Regions from separate parts of the Streptomyces sp. NPDC003697 genome, predicted to be linked through region 2. Evidence: riboswitches for the same ligand, from Rfam matches in the RefSeq annotation. Region 2 holds a riboswitch; each other region holds the start of a gene.
What was found. Region 2 has a riboswitch for cobalamin ahead of ACWDNY_RS01865 (cobalamin biosynthesis protein). Riboswitches for the same ligand answer to the same signal wherever they lie in the genome.
Positions count from the first base shown of each region.

Region 1 (6,670 bases), on a different contig from region 2:
GTGAGCTCCTTGGCGTCCGCGCCGCCCTTGTCCGACCTCTCGCCGTCATCGCTTCCGCACGCCGCGATGGAGACCATCATGCCCGCGATACCGATCGCGGCAGCCAGCTTGCGCTTCACGCCACCCTCCTCAGGGATGCCACAAACCCCCTGCCTCCCCGCGGTGAGCTGGACCTGCCCGTGCATACCGCCCGTGGGGCCGGGACCTGGACCAATGGTGTAGACCAGTACGGGGAGCTTGGCCCAGACCAATAGGGCTGTCAAGGGTGCGCCGGGACGCTCCGGCGGTCCGTTACGGGACCGCGATATGCAGGGACCTTTCATTGCCGACGCGACTAAACGGACGGCTTCGTTCCCCGGCGGCGGAAGCGCCCGCCCCCCGCTCCGGCCGCCCTTGTGGACCGCACCACCCGCCGCACAGCGCGCATACCATTGCCCGAGGCCGCCCTGTGGACTAGACCATCATGGGGCACGACGGTATACAGAGGAGGTCACGGAGCGTGCGGGTGGCCGCCCGGCACACGAAGCCGTGCCACGATGTGGGCCGGGGCCGACGGGATGTCGGCCGCTTCGGCACCGGAGCCGGGAAGGCGGAGCATGAGCACCGACGTCAGCAGTGCGGAGAACGAGGGTGGGACGACCGTCCGTACCGCGCGCGTGCCCAAGTACTACCGTCTGAAGAAGCACCTGCTCGACATGACGGAGACGCTGCCCCCCGGCACCCCGGTCCCGCCCGAGCGCACCCTGGCGGCCGAGTTCGACACCTCCCGCACCACCGTGCGCCAGGCCCTGCAGGAACTCGTCGTGGAGGGCCGGCTCGAACGCATCCAGGGCAAGGGCACCTTCGTCGCGAAGCCCAAGGTCTCCCAGGCGCTGCAGCTGACCTCCTACACGGAGGACATGCGCGCCCAGGGCCTGGAGCCGACGTCCCAGCTCCTGGACATCGGCTACATCACCGCCGACGACCGGCTCGCCGGCCTGCTCGACATCACCGCCGGCGGGCGCGTGCTGCGCATCGAGCGGCTGCGCATGGCCAACGGCGAGCCGATGGCCATAGAGACGACGCACCTGTCGGCCAAGCGCTTCCCGGCCCTCAGGCGCAGCCTGGTGAAGTACACCTCCCTGTACACCGCCCTCGCCGAGGTCTACGACGTCCGCCCCGCCGAGGCCGAGGAGACCATCGAGACCTCCCTGGCCACCCCCCGGGAGGCCGGCCTGCTCGGCACCGACGTGGGCCTGCCCATGCTGATGCTGTCGCGGCACTCGCTGGACTGGGAGGGCCGGCCGGTCGAGTGGGTGCGTTCGGTCTACCGGGGGGACCGCTACAAGTTCGTCGCGCGACTGAAGCGGCCCGCCGACTGAGGGCTGTCCCGGGAGCCGCGGTGGATCAGCGTGCGGCGTCGGATGCGGTGCATCGCACGGCGGAGGGTCGTCCTCATACTGGGCGTATTCGGGCGATCCGACAACGCGGCGAGGTGTAGCTGTCGTCGTGCGCCCGCCGGGGACCGCGGGACAGCCCTTAGTGCCGCGGCAGGGCATTGTTGCCGTTGGAAACCGATACACGGACGAGGGGTTCCGTTCGCGGGAGACCGTCACCTAGATTGCCTGCGCACTGCACAGGTGATCAGCAAGGGGACGGAGCCGCCAGATGTCAGATGCCCCAAGAAAAACCGGAGCGGCGGTGGTGACGCCCATGCGCGTCGTCATCGCCCTCTGCCTGCTCGCGCCCTTCGTGGCGATGCTGTGGGTGGGTTCCTACGCCAAGGTGGACCCGGCCTTCATCGGCATCCCGTTCTTCTACTGGTACCAGATGCTCTGGGTGCTGATCTCCACGTCGCTGACCATGGTCGCCTACCAGCTGTGGCGGCGTGACCAGCGCTCCCAGGGCTCCCGGAAGGGCGGTGCGGCGGAATGAAGGACGGCGTCAACGGCGTCGCGCTCGGCGTCTTCATCCTCTTCTTCCTGGCCGTCACCGTCATGGGCTTCCTGGCGGCCCGCTGGCGCCGGGCCGACAACGAGCACAGCCTCGACGAGTGGGGCCTCGGCGGCCGGTCGTTCGGCACCTGGGTCACGTGGTTCCTGCTCGGCGGCGACCTGTACACCGCCTACACCTTCGTGGCCGTGCCGGCGGCGATCTACGCGGCGGGCGCGTCGGGCTTCTTCGCGGTGCCCTACACGATCCTGGTCTACCCGCTGATCTTCACCTTCCTGCCGCGCCTGTGGTCGGTGTCCCACCGCCACGGCTACGTGACGACCTCGGACTTCGTCCGCGGCCGGTTCGACTCCAAGGGGCTGTCGCTGGCCGTGGCGGTCACCGGCATCCTGGCGACGATGCCCTACATCGCGCTCCAGCTCGTCGGCATCCAGGCCGTCCTGGACGTGATGGGCGTCGGCGGCGGCGAGAACACCAACTGGTTCGTCAAGGACCTGCCCCTGCTGCTCGCCTTCGGCGTGCTGGCGGCGTACACGTACTCGTCGGGTCTGCGCGCGCCCGCGCTGATCGCGTTCGTGAAGGACACGCTGATCTACATCGTGATCGCGGTCGCGATCATCTACATCCCGATCAAGCTGGGCGGGTTCGACGACATCTTCGCCAAGGCGGGCGACGCCTTCGCGCAGACCAACCCGGCCACGGGCAAGCCGCGGGGCGCCCTGGCCCCCGCCGAGGCCGGCCAGTGGACGTACGCCACACTGGCCCTGGGGTCCGCGCTGGCGCTGTTCATGTACCCGCACTCGATCACCGCGACGCTGTCCTCGCGCAGCCGTGAGGTGATCCGCCGCAATACCACCATCCTGCCGCTGTACTCGCTGATGCTCGGTCTGCTGGGGCTGCTGGGCTTCATGGCGATCGCGGCCGGCATCAAGGTGCAGAACGGGCAGCTGGCCATCCCGCAGCTGTTCGAGAACATGTTCCCGGACTGGTTCGCGGGCGTGGCCTTCGCGGCGATCGGCATCGGCGCGCTGGTGCCGGCGGCCATCATGTCGATCGCGGCCGCGAACCTGTTCACCCGCAACATCTACAAGGACTTCATCAAGCCGGACGCCACGCCGAAGGAGGAGACGCGGGTCTCCAAGATCGTGTCGCTGCTGGTGAAGGTGGGCGCCCTGGTCTTCGTCCTGACCATGGACAAGACGGTGGCCATCAACTTCCAGCTGCTCGGCGGCATCTGGATCCTGCAGACCTTCCCGGCGCTGGTCGGCGGCCTGTTCACCCGCTGGTTCCACCGCTGGGCGCTGCTCGCGGGCTGGGCGGTCGGCATGGTCTACGGCACGATCGCCGCCTACGGCGTGGCCTCTCCGACGCAGAAGCACTTCGGCGGCTCGGCGGAGGAGATCCCGGGGATCGGGGAGATCGGCTACATCGGTCTCACGGCCTTCGTGCTCAACGTCCTCGTCACGGTCGTGCTGACCTTCGCGCTGAAGGCGGTGAAGGCTCCGGAGGGTGTCGACCAGACCCGGCCGGAGGACTACACGGCGGACGCGGGAGACCCGGGCGTGGAGGTGGAGCTGCCGCCGGCCACGGCCGGAGCCGCGCACTGACCCGCCACGGCATGGAGCGGGCGGCCTCCTGAGCCGCCCGGGCGCCTCGGGCCGCCGGAGAGATCCGGCGGCCCGTTGCCGTATCCGTCCGGCAGAACCGGGCTGCGGGCCTCGCGGCAGCCTCGGCCCGGGCATCGTGCGAGCCGGGGCCCGGGCATCCCGGGAGGCCCGGACCCGGCGACCGTGGCAGCCGGTGCGGGACGCCGAGGGCACCCCACCGTCCACCCACGCGCTGACGCTCCGGCACATCCCTGGGCGGTTGCGGTCACCGCAGGCACGGCGGGCAACCGCGACACAACATATGGGGGCGTCTTCCTCGCCCGGCACCAGATGTATGCTCATGCTCGCTGTCGCCGCAGGGGAATCCGGTGCGAATCCGGAACTGTCCCGCAACGGTGTACTCGCGCGTGCCCACCCATGTCCTCATCCATGCGGGCCCGTACGAGCGTCAGTCCGAGGACCTGCCGACAGTGCGCCCGGCCGTCCGGTCCGGGTGCCCTGACGTCCGGGCCTCGTGGGATGGGCCGGTGGACGCGACGCCCGCGTGCGTTCGTGTGCTGCCCCCTGCCCTCGGCGAGGCCCCGTGCCGAGCGAGGATGTGCCCCACGTGACCATCGCACCAGCCGGTCCGGCCGCAGCGACACCGTCCGACACCGAGACCGACGGCCCCGGTGCCGCGCTGCTGCGGACCCTGACGGAGCTGACCGCCGACCTGCCCGACGCCGACCCCGGCCGGGTCGCGGCCGCCGCGCTGCGCGGCCGGTCCGCGCGCACGGCCCCCGAGCTCACCGTGGAGCTGCGCGAGCTGGCGACGGAGGCCGCCGCCGGCCTGATCTCCGAGGACCCCGCCTACTCGAAGTTGGCCGCCCGTCTGCTGGCCGTGGGCATCCGCGCCGAGGCCGCCTCCCAGCAGGTCACGTCCTTCACCGACTCCGTCGCCGTCGGCCACCGGGAGGGGCTGATCGCCGACCGGACCGCCGCGTTCGTGCGCCTGCACGGCGAACGCCTCGACGCCCTGGCCGACCCGGCCGCCGACGACCGCTTCGGCTACTTCGGCCTGCGCACCCTGCACAGCCGCTATCTGCTGCGGCACCCGATCACCCGCAAGGTGATCGAGACACCCCAGCACTTCATGCTGCGCGTCGCCGCCGGTCTCGCCGAGGACGACACCCCGCGGTCGGTCGACGAAGTGGCCGCGCTCCACGGGCTGATGAGCCGCCTGGACTACCTGCCCTCCTCCCCCACGCTGTTCAACTCCGGCACACGGCACCCGCAGATGTCGTCGTGCTACCTGCTGGACTCCCCCGTGGACGAGCTGGACTCGATCTACGAGCGCTACCACCAGGTCGCGCGCCTGTCCAAGCACGCCGGCGGCATCGGCATCTCCTACTCCCGCGTGCGCGCCCGGGGTTCGCTGATCCGCGGCACCAACGGCCACTCCAACGGCATCGTGCCGTTCCTGAAGACGCTGGACGCCTCGGTCGCCGCCGTGAACCAGGGCGGCCGGCGCAAGGGGGCCGCCGCGGTCTACCTCGAGACCTGGCACTCCGACATCGAGGAGTTCCTGGAACTGCGCGACAACACCGGCGAGGACGCCCGGCGCACGCACAACCTCAACCTGGCGCACTGGATCCCCGACGAGTTCATGCGCCGGGTCGCCGCCGACGGGCAGTGGTCGCTGTTCTCGCCGTCGGACGTCCCGGACCTGGTGGACCTGTGGGGCGAGGAGTTCGACACCGCCTACCGTGCGGCCGAGGCCGCCGGGCTGGCCAGGAGGACCCTGCCGGCCCGTGACCTGTACGGCCGCATGATGCGCACCCTGGCGCAGACCGGCAACGGCTGGATGACCTTCAAGGACGCCGCCAACCGCACCGCCAACCAGACGGCCGAGCCGGGGCACGTCATCCACTCCTCCAACCTCTGCACGGAGATCCTGGAGGTCACCGACGACGGGGAGACGGCGGTGTGCAACCTGGGGTCGGTGAACCTCGGCGCGTTCGTCGACACGGAGGCAGGCGACCTCGACTGGGAGCGGCTGGACGAGACCGTCCGGACCGCCGTGACCTTCCTGGACCGGGTCGTCGACATCAACTTCTACCCGACCGCGCAGGCGGCCCGGTCCAACGCCCGGTGGCGTCCGGTGGGCCTGGGCGCCATGGGGCTGCAGGACGTCTTCTTCAAACTGCGTCTGCCGTTCGACTCCCCCGAGGCGCGGGCGCTGTCCACCCGTATCGCCGAGCGCGTCATGCTCGCCGCCTACGAGGCGTCCGCCGACCTCGCCGAGCGCAACGGCCCGCTGCCGGCCTGGGCGCGCACCCGTGCCGCCCGCGGCGTCCTCCACCCCGACCACTACGGCGTGGAGTTCACCTGGCCGGAGCGCTGGGCGGCGCTGCGGGAGCGGATCGCGGCCGTCGGGATGCGCAACGCGCTGCTGCTCGCCATCGCGCCGACCGCGACCATCGCGTCGATCGCCGGTGCCTACGAGTGCGTCGAGCCGCAGGTCTCCAACCTCTTCAAGCGCGAAACCCTCTCCGGGGAGTTCCTCCAGGTCAACTCCTACCTGGTGCAGGACCTGAAGGACCTCGGCGTGTGGGACGCCCGCACCCGGGAGGCGCTGCGCGAGGCGAACGGCTCGGTGCGGGACTTCGGCTGGATCCCCGAGGACGTCCGCCGGCTGTACCGCACGGCGTGGGAGATCCCGCAGCGCGGCCTGATCGACATGGCCGCGGCGCGCACGCCGTTCCTGGACCAGGCCCAGTCGCTGAACCTGTTCATGGAGACGCCGACCATCGGCAAGCTCTCCTCGATGTACGCCTACGCGTGGAAGCAGGGTCTGAAGACCACGTACTACCTGCGCTCCCGCCCGGCGACCAGGATCGCCCGCGCCGCCGGGGCGCAGGCGCGCAGCCAGGCTCCCGTCCCCGCGCAGCAGGTCGCCGGCCCCGACGCGGTCGCCTGCTCGCTGGAGAACCCCGAGTCCTGCGACGCCTGCCAGTGACCACCCGCAGCCACCCGGCACCCACCCCGTTTGGAGGACGGCGCCCCGCGCCGACTGTCATGACGTCCCAGAACCTGCTCGACCCCGGTTTCGAGCTGACCCTGCGCCCCATGCGCTACCCCGACTTCTACGA
Region 1 is NZ_JBSFNN010000015.1:21,081-27,750, reverse strand. It holds gene ACWDNY_RS08785 (extracellular solute-binding protein) at 1-119, opposite strand, end outside; gene ACWDNY_RS08780 (GntR family transcriptional regulator) at 597-1,361, shown strand; gene ACWDNY_RS08775 (DUF3311 domain-containing protein) at 1,648-1,914, shown strand; gene mctP (monocarboxylate uptake permease MctP) at 1,911-3,539, shown strand; cobalamin riboswitch at 3,874-4,022, shown strand; gene ACWDNY_RS08765 (ribonucleoside-diphosphate reductase subunit alpha) at 4,147-6,537, shown strand; gene ACWDNY_RS08760 (ribonucleotide-diphosphate reductase subunit beta) at 6,597-6,670, shown strand, end outside.
Region 1: another riboswitch for cobalamin. It lies ahead of ACWDNY_RS08765 (ribonucleoside-diphosphate reductase subunit alpha); the one in region 2 lies ahead of ACWDNY_RS01865 (cobalamin biosynthesis protein).

Region 2 (6,670 bases):
TCACCGCCCAGCAGCACCGTCGGGACGCCCGAGGCCTTCAGGGCGGCGAGGCCCTCCTCCCAGGCCCGCCTGCCGCCGAGCAGGCGTACGACGGCGAGGTCCGCGCCCTGGATCAGCCCGGGCAGCTCCTCGGCGACGTCGACCCGGGTCGGGTTGCCGATCCGGTAGGAGGCGCCGGAGGCACGGGCCGCCAGCAGATCGGTGTCGGCGGTCGACAACAACAACACTGTGCTCATGCGGGCGCTCCCGGTGGGATGAAGGGCAGTCCTCGCGGCGCGCCCGACTCGATGAGCCGCCACAGCGCGTCCGTGTCCGCGTGCTGTTCGATCAGATCGCCGAGCCGGTCGAGCTGCTGCTCGCGCAGCGCGGCGAACGAGGTGTCGGGGGCCGGGACGAAGCGGCGGCCCGCGGCGGCCGCCACCTCGCGCAGGAAGGCCCGCCGGAAGGCGTCCGACTCCAGTGAGCCGTGCCAGTGCGTGCCCCAGGTCCGGCCGACCCGGCAGCCGTCCAGGAAGGCCTCCCCGCCGTGGACGTCGGCGACGCCGTGGTGGATCTCGTAGCCCTCGACGCGCGCGCCCAGGGCCTCACCGGCCGGCCGGGCCAGGGTCTTCTCGCGGGCGAACCGCACCCGCACGGGCAGGACGCCGAGACCGTCCACCCGGCCGGCGCGGCTCTCGACCTCGTCCTCGATGTCCTCTCCGAGGATCTGGAAACCGCCGCAGATGCCGAGGACCGGCCGGCCCTCGGCGGCCCGCCGCACGATCGCGTCGGCCAGCCCGCGCTCACGCAGCCACTGCAGGGCCCGGACGGTGCCGCGGGTGCCGGGGACGATCACGAGGTCGGCGTCGGCCAGTTCCCCGGGCCGGTCCACGAACCGCACGACGACGCCCGGTTCGGCGGCCAGCGCGTCCACGTCGGTGAAGTTGGACATGAGGGGGACGGCGCAGACGGCCACCCGCAGGACGTCCTCGCCGACGGGGCCGGCCGGCCCGGGTCCCGCGCCCCGCGCGGGCGGCTTCCCCCGGCCACCGGTGGGCGGCGCCCCCAGGCCGTCCTCCTCGTCGATGCCGAGCCCGTGCCGGAACGGCAGGACGCCGTAGGTGCGCCGGCCGGTGAGCCCGTGCAGCATGTCCAGGCCCGGCTGCAGCAGGGAGACGTCGCCGCGGAACTTGTTGACGAGGAACCCGGCGACCAACTCCTGGTCCTCGGGCGAGAGCAGCGCGACGGTGCCGAAGAAGGACGCGAACACACCGCCGCGGTCGATGTCGCCGACCACCAGCACGGGCAGCCGGGCATGGCGCGCGACGCCCATGTTCACGATGTCGGTGCGCCGCAGGTTGATCTCGGCGGGGCTGCCGGCCCCCTCGCAGATCACCGCGTCGTAGGTGTCCCGCAGCTGTGCCAGGCAGTCCAGCACGGTGCCCAGCAACCGCTGCTGCCGGCCGCCGTGGTAGCCGCGCGCGCTCAGCTCGCCCACCGGCTTGCCGAGCAGCACGACCTGGCTGCTCTGCTCGCCGCCCGGCTTGAGCAGCACCGGGTTCATCAGCGCGGTCGGCTCGACGCGGCAGGCCTGGGCCTGCATGGCCTGCGCACGCCCGATCTCGGCGCCCTCGCGCGTCACGAACGAGTTGAGCGACATGTTCTGCGCCTTGAAGGGCGCGACCTTCACCCCCTGCCGCACCAGCCACCGGCAGATCCCGGCGGTGACGACGCTCTTGCCGGCGTCGGAGGTGGTTCCCGCGACGAGCAGTCCGCCGCTCATGACGTCCGTCCCTTCCGCCTGGGGCGGCCGATCCGGGGCCGCCCGTCCGCCACGATCCGGCCGGCCGCGCACACGCCGAGGGCGAGCCAGCTCACCCGCCGTGACAGCCGTACGGCCCGGTCGATGTCACCCACCCGGACGGCGCGCCCGCGCGCGTTGAGCACGGGCCGGTCCTCCACACGCCCCCCGTAGGAGAGCCGCCCGCCCAGCCGCACCCCCAGTGCCCCCGCGAACGACGCCTCCACGGGCCCGGCGTTGGGGCTGGGGTGCTTGGCGGCGTCGGCGCGCCAGGCGCGCACGGCGCCCCGCGGGTCCGCTCCCGCCGCGGCAGCGAGGGCGGCGGTGAGCCGCGCCCCCGGCCACCCGGCCAGGTCGTCGAGCCGCGCCGAGGCCCAGCCGAAGCGCCGGTAGCGCGGCGACCTGTGCCCGACCATCGCGTCCAGGGTGTTGACGGCGCGGAATCCCACCAGCCCGGGCACACCGGCGACGGCGCCCCACACCAGCGCCCCCACCACCGCGTCGGAGGTGTTCTCGGCGACGGACTCAACGACGGCGCGGGCGATCCCGTCGGCGTCCAGGGCCTGCGGGTCGCGCCCGCACAGGTGCGGCAGCCGCGCCCGGGCGGCGTCGAGGTCGCCGGCCCGGAGCGCGCGCCCGATCACCCGGGCCTCCCGCGCCAGCGACGTCCCCCCGACGACGGCCCAGGTGGCGGCGGCGGTCAGGGCGACGGACGCGGTACGGGAGGGACGCGCGGCGGACGCGGCGAGCCCCGCCAGCGACAGGGCGCCGCCGACGCAGACGGCGGTGTGCAGGGCACCCCGCACCCGGTCGTCACGCCACAGGGTCCGTTCGACGGCGCCGGCGACCCGCCCGAACACGGCGACCGGGTGCCCGCGGCGCGGATCGCCGAGGAGCAGGTCGCCGAGGAGGCCGGTGGCGGCGCCGTACGCGAAGACGCGATCGGCACCCATCGGTTCAGCCGGCCGCGGGGTCGGTCGGTACGCCGGTGGTCAACCTCGGTCGGCAGCCGCGCATCGCGATAGGTCCTCACTCAGGGTGTCCACGCCCTGGTTCGACGAGACCGGCGGTGAGAGTTCCTGGCTCCCGGGGAGTCGTTCCCCGGTCACAGTGGCGGGACCGCGCCGGATTCGCACCGGGCTTCCTCTCCTGCCGCCGTAGTTGGCCCGGGAAGTCCACCACGGTCCGCGAACACCCGTCAACCTGCCGCTGACCTGCGAGGGCGCAGTGTGCCGAGGCCCACACACGGGTGTCCGGCGGAGAGTTGCAGACTGTGTACGAAAAAAGCGGGGTGCGGGACGGACCACCGTCCCGCACCCCGCCGGTGGTTCCCGGCGCGGCCCGTCAGGCCACGATCAGGGAGATCCCGTACGCCACCGCCGCCGCGCAGGCGGCGAAGCAGACGGAGGCGCCGGTGAGCGCCAGGGCGCCGGAGCCGCCGCCCGCGGCGGCCCGCTCCCGGTGGGTGAGAGCGCTGATGCCCAGGGTGAACAGGACCACCAGGCCCACGGTGACGCCGAGGCTGACGCCGAAGACGGAACCGATGGCCGCCCAGTCGATCTTCATCGTTCTCTTCCTTCTGCGGTGAGCGGGCTCAGACGGCGGCCGGCGGCTTCGCGGGCTCGGCGGCGGGGGCCGGGATGACGGCCCGTTCCTCGGCGATCGCCGCGTCGGTCGGCGGCGGGATCACGACGGCCATGGCGGTGGTCACCACACCGGCCGGCTCCTCGACGTGGTTGACGTTGCTGTGGTCGACGACCTCACGGCGGGAGATCTTCCAGATCGCGGCGCTCGAGGCCACCAGGAAGACGGCGACGAGCGCGGTGCCCCAGGCGCCGAGGCGGGTCACGGCCTCCGCGCCGGCGCCGACCAGCGCAGCGGCCGGCAGGGTCAGCGCCCAGGCGGCGAGCATGCGCGTCGCGGTCGACCAGCGCACCACGCCGCCCTTGCGGCCCAGGCCCGCGCCCATCACCGAGCCGGACACGACGTGCGTGGTGGACAGGGAGAAGCCGAGGTGGGAAGAGGCCAGGATGGCGGTGGCCGCGCTGGTCTGGGCGGCGAAGCCCTGCTGCGGCTCCAGGTCGGTCAGGCCCTTGCCCATGGTGCGGATGATGCGCCAGCCGCCGATGTAGGTGCCGAGCGCGATGGCGAGGCCCGCGGAGAGGATGACCCAGGTGGGAGGGTTGGAGCCGGGGGCGACGGCCCCGCCGGTCACCAGGGCCAGGGTGATGATGCCCATCGTCTTCTGGGCGTCGTTGGTGCCGTGCGCCAGCGAGACCAGGCCCGCGGAGGCGATCTGGCCGGCCCGGTGGCCCTTCTCGGCGGCCCTGCCGCCCGCCTTCGAGCCCGCCGCGTACGACAGGCGGGTCGCGACCATCGCCGCGACCCCCGCGACGACCGGGGCGGCCACGGCCGGGAGCAGCACCTTGGTGACCAGTACGCCGCCGTGGACGGCGGTGAAACCGGCCGAGGCGACGGTCGCGCCGATCAGACCGCCCATGAGGGCGTGGGAGGAGCTGGAGGGGAGACCGACGAGCCAGGTCAGCAGGTTCCAGAGGATCGCGCCGACCAGGGCGGCGAAGATGACCTCGGGACGGATGCCGGTCTCGTCGACGAGACCCTTGGAGATCGTGTTGGCGACCTCCACCGAGAGGAAGGCGCCGACAAGGTTGAGCGCGGCGGACATGGCCACCGCGACCTTGGGCTTGAGCGCGCCGGTCGAGATGGTCGTGGCCATCGCGTTGGCGGTGTCGTGGAAACCGTTCGTGAAATCGAACGCGAGTGCGGTTACCACCACAATCGCGAGGATCAGCGAGAAGCTTTCCATTTACCCAGGCAATCGTTCGAGGTCGTTGGCTGGTCGAACGTACGTAACGTGAGTGAACGGAAGATGAACTGGGCCGGTCGCCGGAGTGTCCCGAAGAGGGGTCCGGCGTTCCGTCCCGCCGTCACGGCGCCGTGTTTTCCGGGCGGCAGGCCGAGGGGCGAGGCCTGCGGCCACTTTCGTCGGCGCTTGGGTGAGATTAAGGCCACATGGCGCTGTCGCGTCGAATTCACGGTTATCGCCCGAAATGAACCGGAGGCTGAGGTGAGGGCCCGAGCGCGGGCTCCGGCCCCGGTCACGCGGGCCGGCACCCGCGCCCCGACACCGGCTGGCAGGATCGCGGCATGGACGGACAGCGAGGCCACGATCGGCCGGAGGCACGGGGCGCCGGCGGGGACGCGGGGCACAGTCGCGGCGTGCGCGAGGAGGAGGCACGGGCCTGGGAGGCACTGGTCGCGACGGCCCGCCGCACGGTCGCCGAGGGGCTGGTCGTCGGCACCTCCGGCAACGTCTCGGTGCGCGTCGGGGACACCGTCCTGGTCACGCCGTCGGGCGTGCCGTACGACCGCCTCACACCGGAGGACGTCACCGGAGTCGACCTCGACGGCCGGCGGGTCCTCGGCACTCTGGTCCCGACCAGCGAGCTGCCCCTGCATCTCGCGCTCTACCGCGGCACGGACGCGTCGGCGGTCGTCCACACCCATGCCGTGCACGCGACGGCCGTCTCGACGCTCCTGGCCGAGCTGCCCGCGATCCACTACATGACCGCCGCGCTCGGCGGGCCCGTCCGCGTCGCCCCCTACGCGACGTACGGCACCGAGGAACTGGCCGCGAACATGCTCCGCGCCCTCGACGGCCGCTCCGGCTGCCTCCTGCAGAACCACGGCACGGTGACCTACGGCGCCTCACTGGACCAGGCCTGGGACCGCACGGCCCAGCTGGAGTGGATGTGCCGGGTGTGGCTGACGGCGTCCTCGGTACCGGGCCGCACGCCGCACCTGCTGTCCCCGGGTCAGCTGGCGGAGGCGGGGGAGCGGCTGCGGGGGTACGGGCAGGGGCGGCACTAGATCGTGTCCGCAAGGTCCCGTCGTCCGCCCGGAGGGTGGACTCCGCGGCGTCCGGTGCGTGCTCTCGGCGTGCCGGGCGCAGGCCTCCGTACCGGACGTACGCGGGGCTTCGCCCGGTGCGGCGAGTGCGCGTGTCGGGTGTCGTGGGGCAGGTGGGGCTTTGCGGACACGGCCCAGGACCGTCCGGCGGATCAGGTCCGAGGAGACCGGCGGCACCTCGCAGCTCGCGGCGCCGGGGCCCCGCTCCCCGCCGCCGGCCGCGGCGCATGCCGCACGGGCGGCGGGGAACACGGTCCAGGGCCGCTGCTCCCAAAAACGGCGAGGACATGTCACCCCGATTCCCCTTCCCGCTGGCCGCCCACCGAGCGCGCCAGGACACTGGACCCGTGCGCACAGTCACAGCGACGGCCGCGGCCGTCACCGCGGTGCTGACGGCCGGGGCGGCGAGCGTCGCCGCCGGCCGGTTCGCCAGTGACGCCGCGCTGAAGGCGCCGCCGGGTCGTCCCCTGCCCACCGAGCCACGGCTCACCGTGCACGGCACCACCGCGGGCCACATCACCCTCACCCGCGACCTGGCGTCCCTGCGGCCGGGCACCTACGGGCTCGCCGGCAGCGGCTCCCACGCCGTTGTCGGCCCGGTGCAGCCGGCCGTCCCGCATTCCCCCGACGCCGTCGTACGGCGCCTGGAACGGGTCACCCACGGCACCCTGAGCCCCGGCGACAAGGTCTGGCTCACCCCGAACGTGCACGTCGGCAACCCGGACTCGGCCCTCGGCCTGGACCACGCCGACGTGGACGTCCCCGGCGAGCTCGGCGCGCTGCCCGCGTGGTTCGTGCCCGGCGTCCGCGACACCTGGGTGATCACGGTGCACGGGCTGGGGTCCACCCGCGAACTCCCCATGAACGTCATGGGCTTCCTGCACCGCCGGCGCTTCCCCGTGCTGGACCTCGCCTACCGCGGCGACCTCGGCGCGCCCCGCCCCCCGGACGGCCTGAACC
Region 2 is NZ_JBSFNN010000003.1:51,775-58,444, reverse strand. It holds gene cobN (cobaltochelatase subunit CobN) at 1-236, opposite strand, end outside; gene ACWDNY_RS01870 (cobyric acid synthase) at 233-1,762, opposite strand; gene ACWDNY_RS01865 (cobalamin biosynthesis protein) at 1,759-2,733, opposite strand; cobalamin riboswitch at 2,835-2,975, opposite strand; gene ACWDNY_RS01860 (hypothetical protein) at 3,125-3,346, opposite strand; gene ACWDNY_RS01855 (anion permease) at 3,375-4,607, opposite strand; gene ACWDNY_RS01850 (class II aldolase/adducin family protein) at 4,949-5,671, shown strand; gene ACWDNY_RS01845 (alpha/beta hydrolase family protein) at 6,058-6,670, shown strand, end outside.

Region 3 (6,670 bases), on a different contig from region 2:
CACGGCGTCCGACGGCCGCACCACGGTCGACGTCGACGTCACGAACCCGGCCAGGTCGACCAAGTCCTTCACGGTCCAGGTCAACTTCAAGAACTCCAACGGCACCCTGGTCGACACGGCCGTCATGTCCATCGACGACGTCCCCGCCGGAAAGAGCGGCAAGGGCACGGCCCGCAGCACTCACCAGCTCTCCGGCCAGGTCAAGGCCGAGGTGGGCACCGCACTACGGCACTGAGCACACCGCGGACGACGCACCGCGACACCACCCCCCGCCCCACACCAGCCCCCGCCCCGCCCCGCCCGGAACGAACCTTCCCAAGGGCAGACCTTTACAAGAACCAAAGGTTCCGCCCCGCCCCGCACCCCGTACAGGTGTACGTCCGGACCGCGCACGCGCGGGATCACCACAACGGGTCAGGAGGCACAGTGCGCCTTACACGGAACGCGACGGGAACGCTCTTCGTGGGCGGAGCGCTCGCCCTGACACTGGCCGCGCTCTCCTACCCGGCCATGCTCGGCGTCCAGACCGTCTCCGGATCGTCCTCCCGCGTCATCGCGCAGACCCAGTGGGGTCCGCTGACGGAGGGGGACCGCGACTTCGTGGTCAAGGTGCGCGCCGCCGGGCTGTGGGAGTACCCCGTCGGGCAGATGGCCGTCAAGAAGGGCACCACCGGCGCGGTCGTCACCGCGGGCCGGCACCTCATCGCCGGGCACGCGGCCCTGGACGCCAGCTGCCGCAGGATCGCGCCCATGCTCGGCATCACGCTCCCCGACGTGGCGAGCCCGCAGCAGCAGGGCTTCGTCGACACGCTCACCGCGGACAGCGGCAAGCAGTTCGACACCGACATGGCAAACATCCTGCGCGTGACCCACGGCTCGATCTTCAACACGATCGCCAAGATCCGCTCCACCACGCGGAACAGCCTGGTCCGCCAGCTGGCCGACCAGGCGAACACCACGGTGCTCGATCACATCACCGTGATGGAGAAGACCGGCCTGGTCGACTTCGACCAGGTCCTCTTCCAGGAGACGGCCCCGCCGAAACTGCCCGCCTCGGACCTGACCCCGCCGCCGCCGGTCCCGGGCCGACCGCAGGTCGTCCTCCCCCCGCCGGCGGACGGCACCGCGCCCTCCGCCCCCCAGCCGCCGGCCGGCACCGCACCCTCCGACACACCGCCGCCCCCGGCACCCGCTCCCACGGTGGGCTGAGGGGGCGCGCGGCCCCACCCACTCGCTCGGTGCGCCCGGTGGCCGCCTCGGCCGCCTACAGCCCCAGCCAGACCGTGGTGTCCGGCCCGAGCCGGCCGTCGTCGAGCGGGGCGCTGCTGAGCAGCACCTCGCCGGCCGGCAGCCGCACCGCCTCGCCGGACAGGTTGGTCACGCACCGCCAGCCGTTGTCGCGGGTGAACTGCAGCACCCCGGGCGGGGTGTCGTCCGCCCAGGTCAGCGACTCACCCTCCAGCAGCTTGCGGCGCAGTCGCAGCGCCGACCGGTACAGCTCCAGCGTCGAATGCTCGACGCCGTCCTGCGCCTCCACCGCGTACGACGCGAAGCGGGCCGGCTGCGGCAGCCAGGCCCCGCCCGCCCCGAAGCCGTACGACGGGCCCGTGGCCGTCCACGGCAGCGGCACCCGACAGCCGTCGCGGCCCTTGCGCACGTGCCCCGTCTGCGCCCAGATCGGGTCCTGCAGCACCTCCGTGGGCAGGTCGGCGACCTCGGGCAGGCCGAGTTCCTCGCCCTGGTAGACGTAGGCCGAACCGGGCAGCGCCAGCATCAGCAGCGTCGCCGCCCTGGCCCGCCGCAGCCCGGCCGCCTCGTCGACCGCCGGGGCCCGGCCGCCGGACAGCAGCCAGGCGTTGCCGTCCGTGCCGGGCGGCAGCATCAGCCGGGAGGCGTGGCGGACCACGTCGTGGTTGGACAGCACCCAGGTGGCCGGCGCGCCGGCGGCCCGGGCGCCGGCCAGCGACTCGGTGATCACCTCGCGCAGCTCGCCGGCGTCCCAGCCGGTGTTCAGGTACTCGAAGTTGAAGGCCTGGCCGAGTTCGTCCGGACGGGCGTACAGGGCGCGCCGGTCACCCGGCACCCAGGCCTCGGCGACGGCCGCTCGGGGCGGGCTGTAGGCGTCGAAGATCTTGCGCCAGTCGCGGTAGATCTCGTGCACCTCGTCCCGGTCGTAGTAGGGGTGGCTCCCGGCCTCCACGCCGAGCAGGGCGTCCTCGCCGGCGGCGCCGACGTTCCCGACGTCGCGCAGCGGCTCGTCGAGGTCCTTGGCGAGGGCGTGCGCCACGTCGACGCGGAAGCCGTCGACTCCGCGGTCGGCCCAGAACCTGAGCGTGGTGCGGAAGTCCGCGCGCACCTCCTCGTTCCCCCAGTTGAAGTCGGGTTGCTGCGGGGCGAACAGGTGCAGGTACCACTGGCCGTCCGGCACCCGCTGCCAGGCGCTGCCGCCGAAGACGGACTGCCAGTCGGTGGGCGGGAGCTCGCCGTGCGCCCCGCGCCCGTCGCGGAAGACGTACCGCTCGCGGGCGGGCGAGCCGGGGCCGGCGCTCAGCGCCTCCTGGAACCAGGGGTGCCGGTCGGAGGAGTGGTTGGGGACCACGTCGACGATCATCTTCAGGCCCAGCCGGTGCGCCTCGGCGACCATGGCGTCGAAGTCGTCGAGCGTGCCCAGCCGGGGGTCCACGTCGCGGTGGTCGGCGACGTCGTAGCCGCCGTCGGCCAGCTCGGAGGGGTAGAAGGGGCTGAGCCACACGGCGTCGACGCCGAGGGCGGCCAGGTGGGTCAGGCGCTGGGTGACGCCGCGGATGTCGCCGAGCCCGTCGCCGTCCGCGTCGGCGAAGCTGCGGGGGTAGACCTGGTAGACGACGGCCTGCCGCCACCAGTCCGGGCTCCTGGACGACAGGTCGGGCGTCGACTCCTGCGGGGCGGTGCGGCTCGAGCGGACGGTCACGCGGCCTCCTCTTCGGCGGTGACGGCTTCGGGTCGAAAGCAGCGACTATGACACCTCTGTCCACTTCGCCGGAAAGTGAACACCTTCTGCTCCGCCCGGGCCGCCGAGCGCCGGGGCGCACGCCCGCCGGCCGCTGTCCGCCGTCCTCAGCCGGCGCCCGCCATCAGCCGCTGCCCGGCACCCGCCGCCGTCAGCCGGCGCCCGCCGCGCAGTGGGACAGCAGCGCGGCCACGTCCGGGGCGACCACCCGGTAACGCACCACCCGGCCCTCCTTCTCGCCCGACACGACCCCGGCCGCCCGCAGCAGCCGCAGGGCCTGGGAGACGGCGGGGTCGTTCATGCCCGTGGCGATCGCGAGATCGGACACGGCCAGCGGCCCCGTGCGGTGCAGGGCCAGCAGGAGCGCGAGCCGCTTGGGGTCGCTGAGCAGGGAGAAGCGGTCGGCCCAGGCGCGGACGTGCCCGGCGTCGCCGATGGCGGCGACGGCGTCGCACACCCGGTGGCCGTCGATCGTGCGGCGGTCCGCGCGGTCCGCGGGGACGAGATGCATGCCGTCATCCTCGCAGGTGCCCGGATGTGATCTTCCATACCTGCGCAGATGCGCAGCTATGCAGGGCACCGCTTACGGCCCTACGGTGGGCGCGCCGTGGTGTTCGGGAAGCCGGTGACGGCCCGTCAGGGCCCATGCCGGAGCGGCCCTCGCCACTGTGATCAGGGAGTTGCCGGTCCACGTCCCCCAGGGGGACAGCCACTGGCCGTCGCGGGACGGCCGGGAAGGCGGACCGGCGACGCACGACCTGTAAGCCAGGAGACCGGCCACGGCAGCTCACGAAGTGATCCACGAGGTGCTGGAGCGTGATGACCGGATGACCCTGCCCGACCCTGCCCGCAACCCGGCGGCCTTCGCCTGGCGGCGTCAGGACACCCTGAGGACCGCCGGCCTGATGGCGGCGATAGCAGCACTGCACGTCGTCGCCTTCGGGATCCTCCTCCTTCTCGTCGTACCCGGCCACTACGAGGTCGGGTCCAAGGCCTTCGGCCTCGGCCTCGGCGTCACCGCCTACACCCTCGGGGTGCGGCACGCCTTCGACGCCGACCACATCGCCGCGATCGACAACACCACCCGCAAGCTGATGGCCGACGGCAGACGGCCGGTGTCGGTCGGCTTCTGGTTCGCCCTCGGCCACTCCAGCGTCGTCGTGGTGCTCGCCGTGATGATCGCCGGCGGCACCCGGCTCGCCGGGCGGGTGATGAGCGAGGAGTCGCACACGCACCAGGCGCTCGGCCTCATGGGGACGACGATCGCGGGCACGTTCCTCTACCTCATCGCCGCCCTGAACCTGGTCGCCCTGGCCGGCATCCTCAGGGTCTTCCGGTCGATGCGCGCCGGCACGTACGACGAGAGCGAACTGGAACGGCACCTGGACTCCCGCGGTTTCGTCAACCGCTTCCTCGGGCGTCTCACCCGGTCGATCTCCCGTCCGGGCCAGATGTACCCGCTGGGCTTCCTCTTCGGCCTCGGGTTCGAGACGGCCACCGAGGTCACGCTGATGGTGATGGCGGGCTCGGGCGCGGCCGCCGGGCTGCCCTGGTACGCGATCCTGTGCCTGCCGCTGCTGTTCACCGCGGGGATGTGCCTGTTCGACACCCTCGACGGCACCTTCATGAACGTCGCCTACCAGTGGGCCTTCTCGCACCCCGTCCGCAAGGTCTACTACAACCTCACCATCACCGGCCTGTCCATCGCCGTCGCCTTCTTCGTCGGCACGATCGAGCTCGTCGGCGTCGTGCACGACCGGTTCGACCTGCGGGACGACGTGACCGGCTGGATCGCCGGGGTCGACCTGGACAGCGTCGGCTACGTCATCGTCGGCCTGTTCGTCGCGGTGTGGGCGGCGGCACTGGCGTACTGGAAGGTGGCGCGCGTCGAGCAGCGGTGGACGGTGCCGGCGGCCGACACGCGGTAGGCGCTGCCGTCATCGTGACGCCGGGGCGGGGCCGGCCGGGGGCCGGGACTGTCGTCCGGTCGGGCGCCCGTGGGCCGCCGTTCCCGGGTCGAACGGCGCGGCGCGCTGGTGAGCGGGGCGCCTCGGTGGTGCCGTGAGAGACGACCAGTTCCCCGGGCACCTCTGGAGGCATCCGTGATCCGTCCCCCGGCCCGCTCCCTGAGCGTCCCCGCCCTGACCGCGGCCGTCCTGCTGACCGCGGCCGCCTGTTCCGCAGGAGTCCCCGGACCCCGCGTCGCCGCCTCGTCGTCGGCCGACGTGTCCGCGGCGGGGCGACTGCCGGCCGCCTCGCCCCCGCTCACGCAGACCCAGGCGCAGGCCGCGCTGATCACCGACGCCGATCTCGGGAAGCCGTGGGCGCCGACGCAGGGCGCCGCGACCTGGCGGGACGGCCTGCTCAAGGCCCGGACCGCCACCCGCGACTGCCAGCAGCTCCTCGACGCCCTCTACGCCGACGAGCTGCTCGGCACGCCGAAAGGCACCCACTCGGTGGTCGCCTTCGACCAGACGGACACCGAGGCGCAGCTGCGCTACCAGGTCCTCGCGCTGCGCCCGGCCGACGTCGACCGGACCCTGGCCTGGCTCGGGACGCTGCCCCGCACGTGCGCGAACTTCACCGCGAGGACCACACGGAACGGCGTGCAGGACGTACAGGTCTTCGAGCAGACGCTGCCCTACTTCGGGGACGCGTGCAAGGGCCTGGTGGTGAGGGTGACCGACGACGACCCGGGCGCCGACGAGACGACCACGCTCGTCCTGGACGTGGCCGCCGTACGCGTCGGCGATGACGCGATCACCGTCACCAACGGCGGCACCGGCGCCGTGTCGGCCGAGTCCACCCAGCAGGCGCTCCAGCGGGGCGTGGACCGGCTGGCGAAGGTCCACCGCCAAGGCCGCGCGAGCGCGTGAGCGGTACGTGGGGCGCGGCGGGCCGCACCCGGGTTACCACGGCTCGGGGGAGGCGGACCTGCACCGGCGCCGCGCCCAGCGCCGACGCACGACACCGGACACGCCCGCCTCCCGCGCACCCGCGCCCGGCGTCCCCGTGCCCAGCGCGTGAGCGTGCCGTGCCGTGCCGGCGAGGTCGACGAAGGCCCGCGTGAGCCGTGCTTCCCGGTGCGTCACAGCCTCCTCAGGACGTGGTCCGTCGCGGCCCGCAGGCGCGCGTGGTGGGAATGCCTGAGGGCTGTCCCGTAATCCGCGGTGGATCAGCGCTCGGCGTAGGACGCGGTGCAGCGCTGGGCGGAGGGTCGTCCTCATACCGGGTATTCGGGCGATCCGACAACGCGGCGAGGTGCCGTAGCTGTCGTCGTGCGCCCGTCGGGGATCGCTGGGCAGCCCTCAGTCACGGTCGAACCTCTTCCTGTGCCTGATCACCTCGCGTGCCACGTCGAGGGCGGTGCGGCCCTCGACGAACGCGCGGGCGCGCAGCCGTGCCAGGGCCTCGTCCGCCGCGGCCCCGAGCTGGGCCATGATCATGCCGATGGCCTGGTAGACCTCGTCCTGGTCGGTGGCGAGGCCGTTCAGCCAGGACCGCTGTCCCTGGGCGTCGTCGGTGTCGCCGCGCAGCAGGGACATCAGGGCGAGCGTCATCACCCCGGCCACGTGCTGCGCGGTGTCGAGTTCCTGCCGTCCCAGTTCGCGCGGGACGTCGCTGTACAGGTCGAGCGTGCCCACGCACACGGCGTCGTTGCCGAGGGGCAGGGAGTACACC
Region 3 is NZ_JBSFNN010000017.1:30,403-37,072, reverse strand. It holds gene ACWDNY_RS09810 (hypothetical protein) at 1-235, shown strand, start outside; gene ACWDNY_RS09805 (DUF4142 domain-containing protein) at 463-1,209, shown strand; gene ACWDNY_RS09800 (glycoside hydrolase family 13 protein) at 1,265-2,950, opposite strand; gene ACWDNY_RS09795 (ArsR/SmtB family transcription factor) at 3,141-3,500, opposite strand; cobalamin riboswitch at 3,581-3,785, shown strand; gene ACWDNY_RS09790 (HoxN/HupN/NixA family nickel/cobalt transporter) at 3,784-4,917, shown strand; gene ACWDNY_RS09785 (hypothetical protein) at 5,092-5,865, shown strand; gene ACWDNY_RS09780 (GAF and ANTAR domain-containing protein) at 6,298-6,670, opposite strand, start outside.
Region 3: another riboswitch for cobalamin. It lies ahead of ACWDNY_RS09790 (HoxN/HupN/NixA family nickel/cobalt transporter); the one in region 2 lies ahead of ACWDNY_RS01865 (cobalamin biosynthesis protein).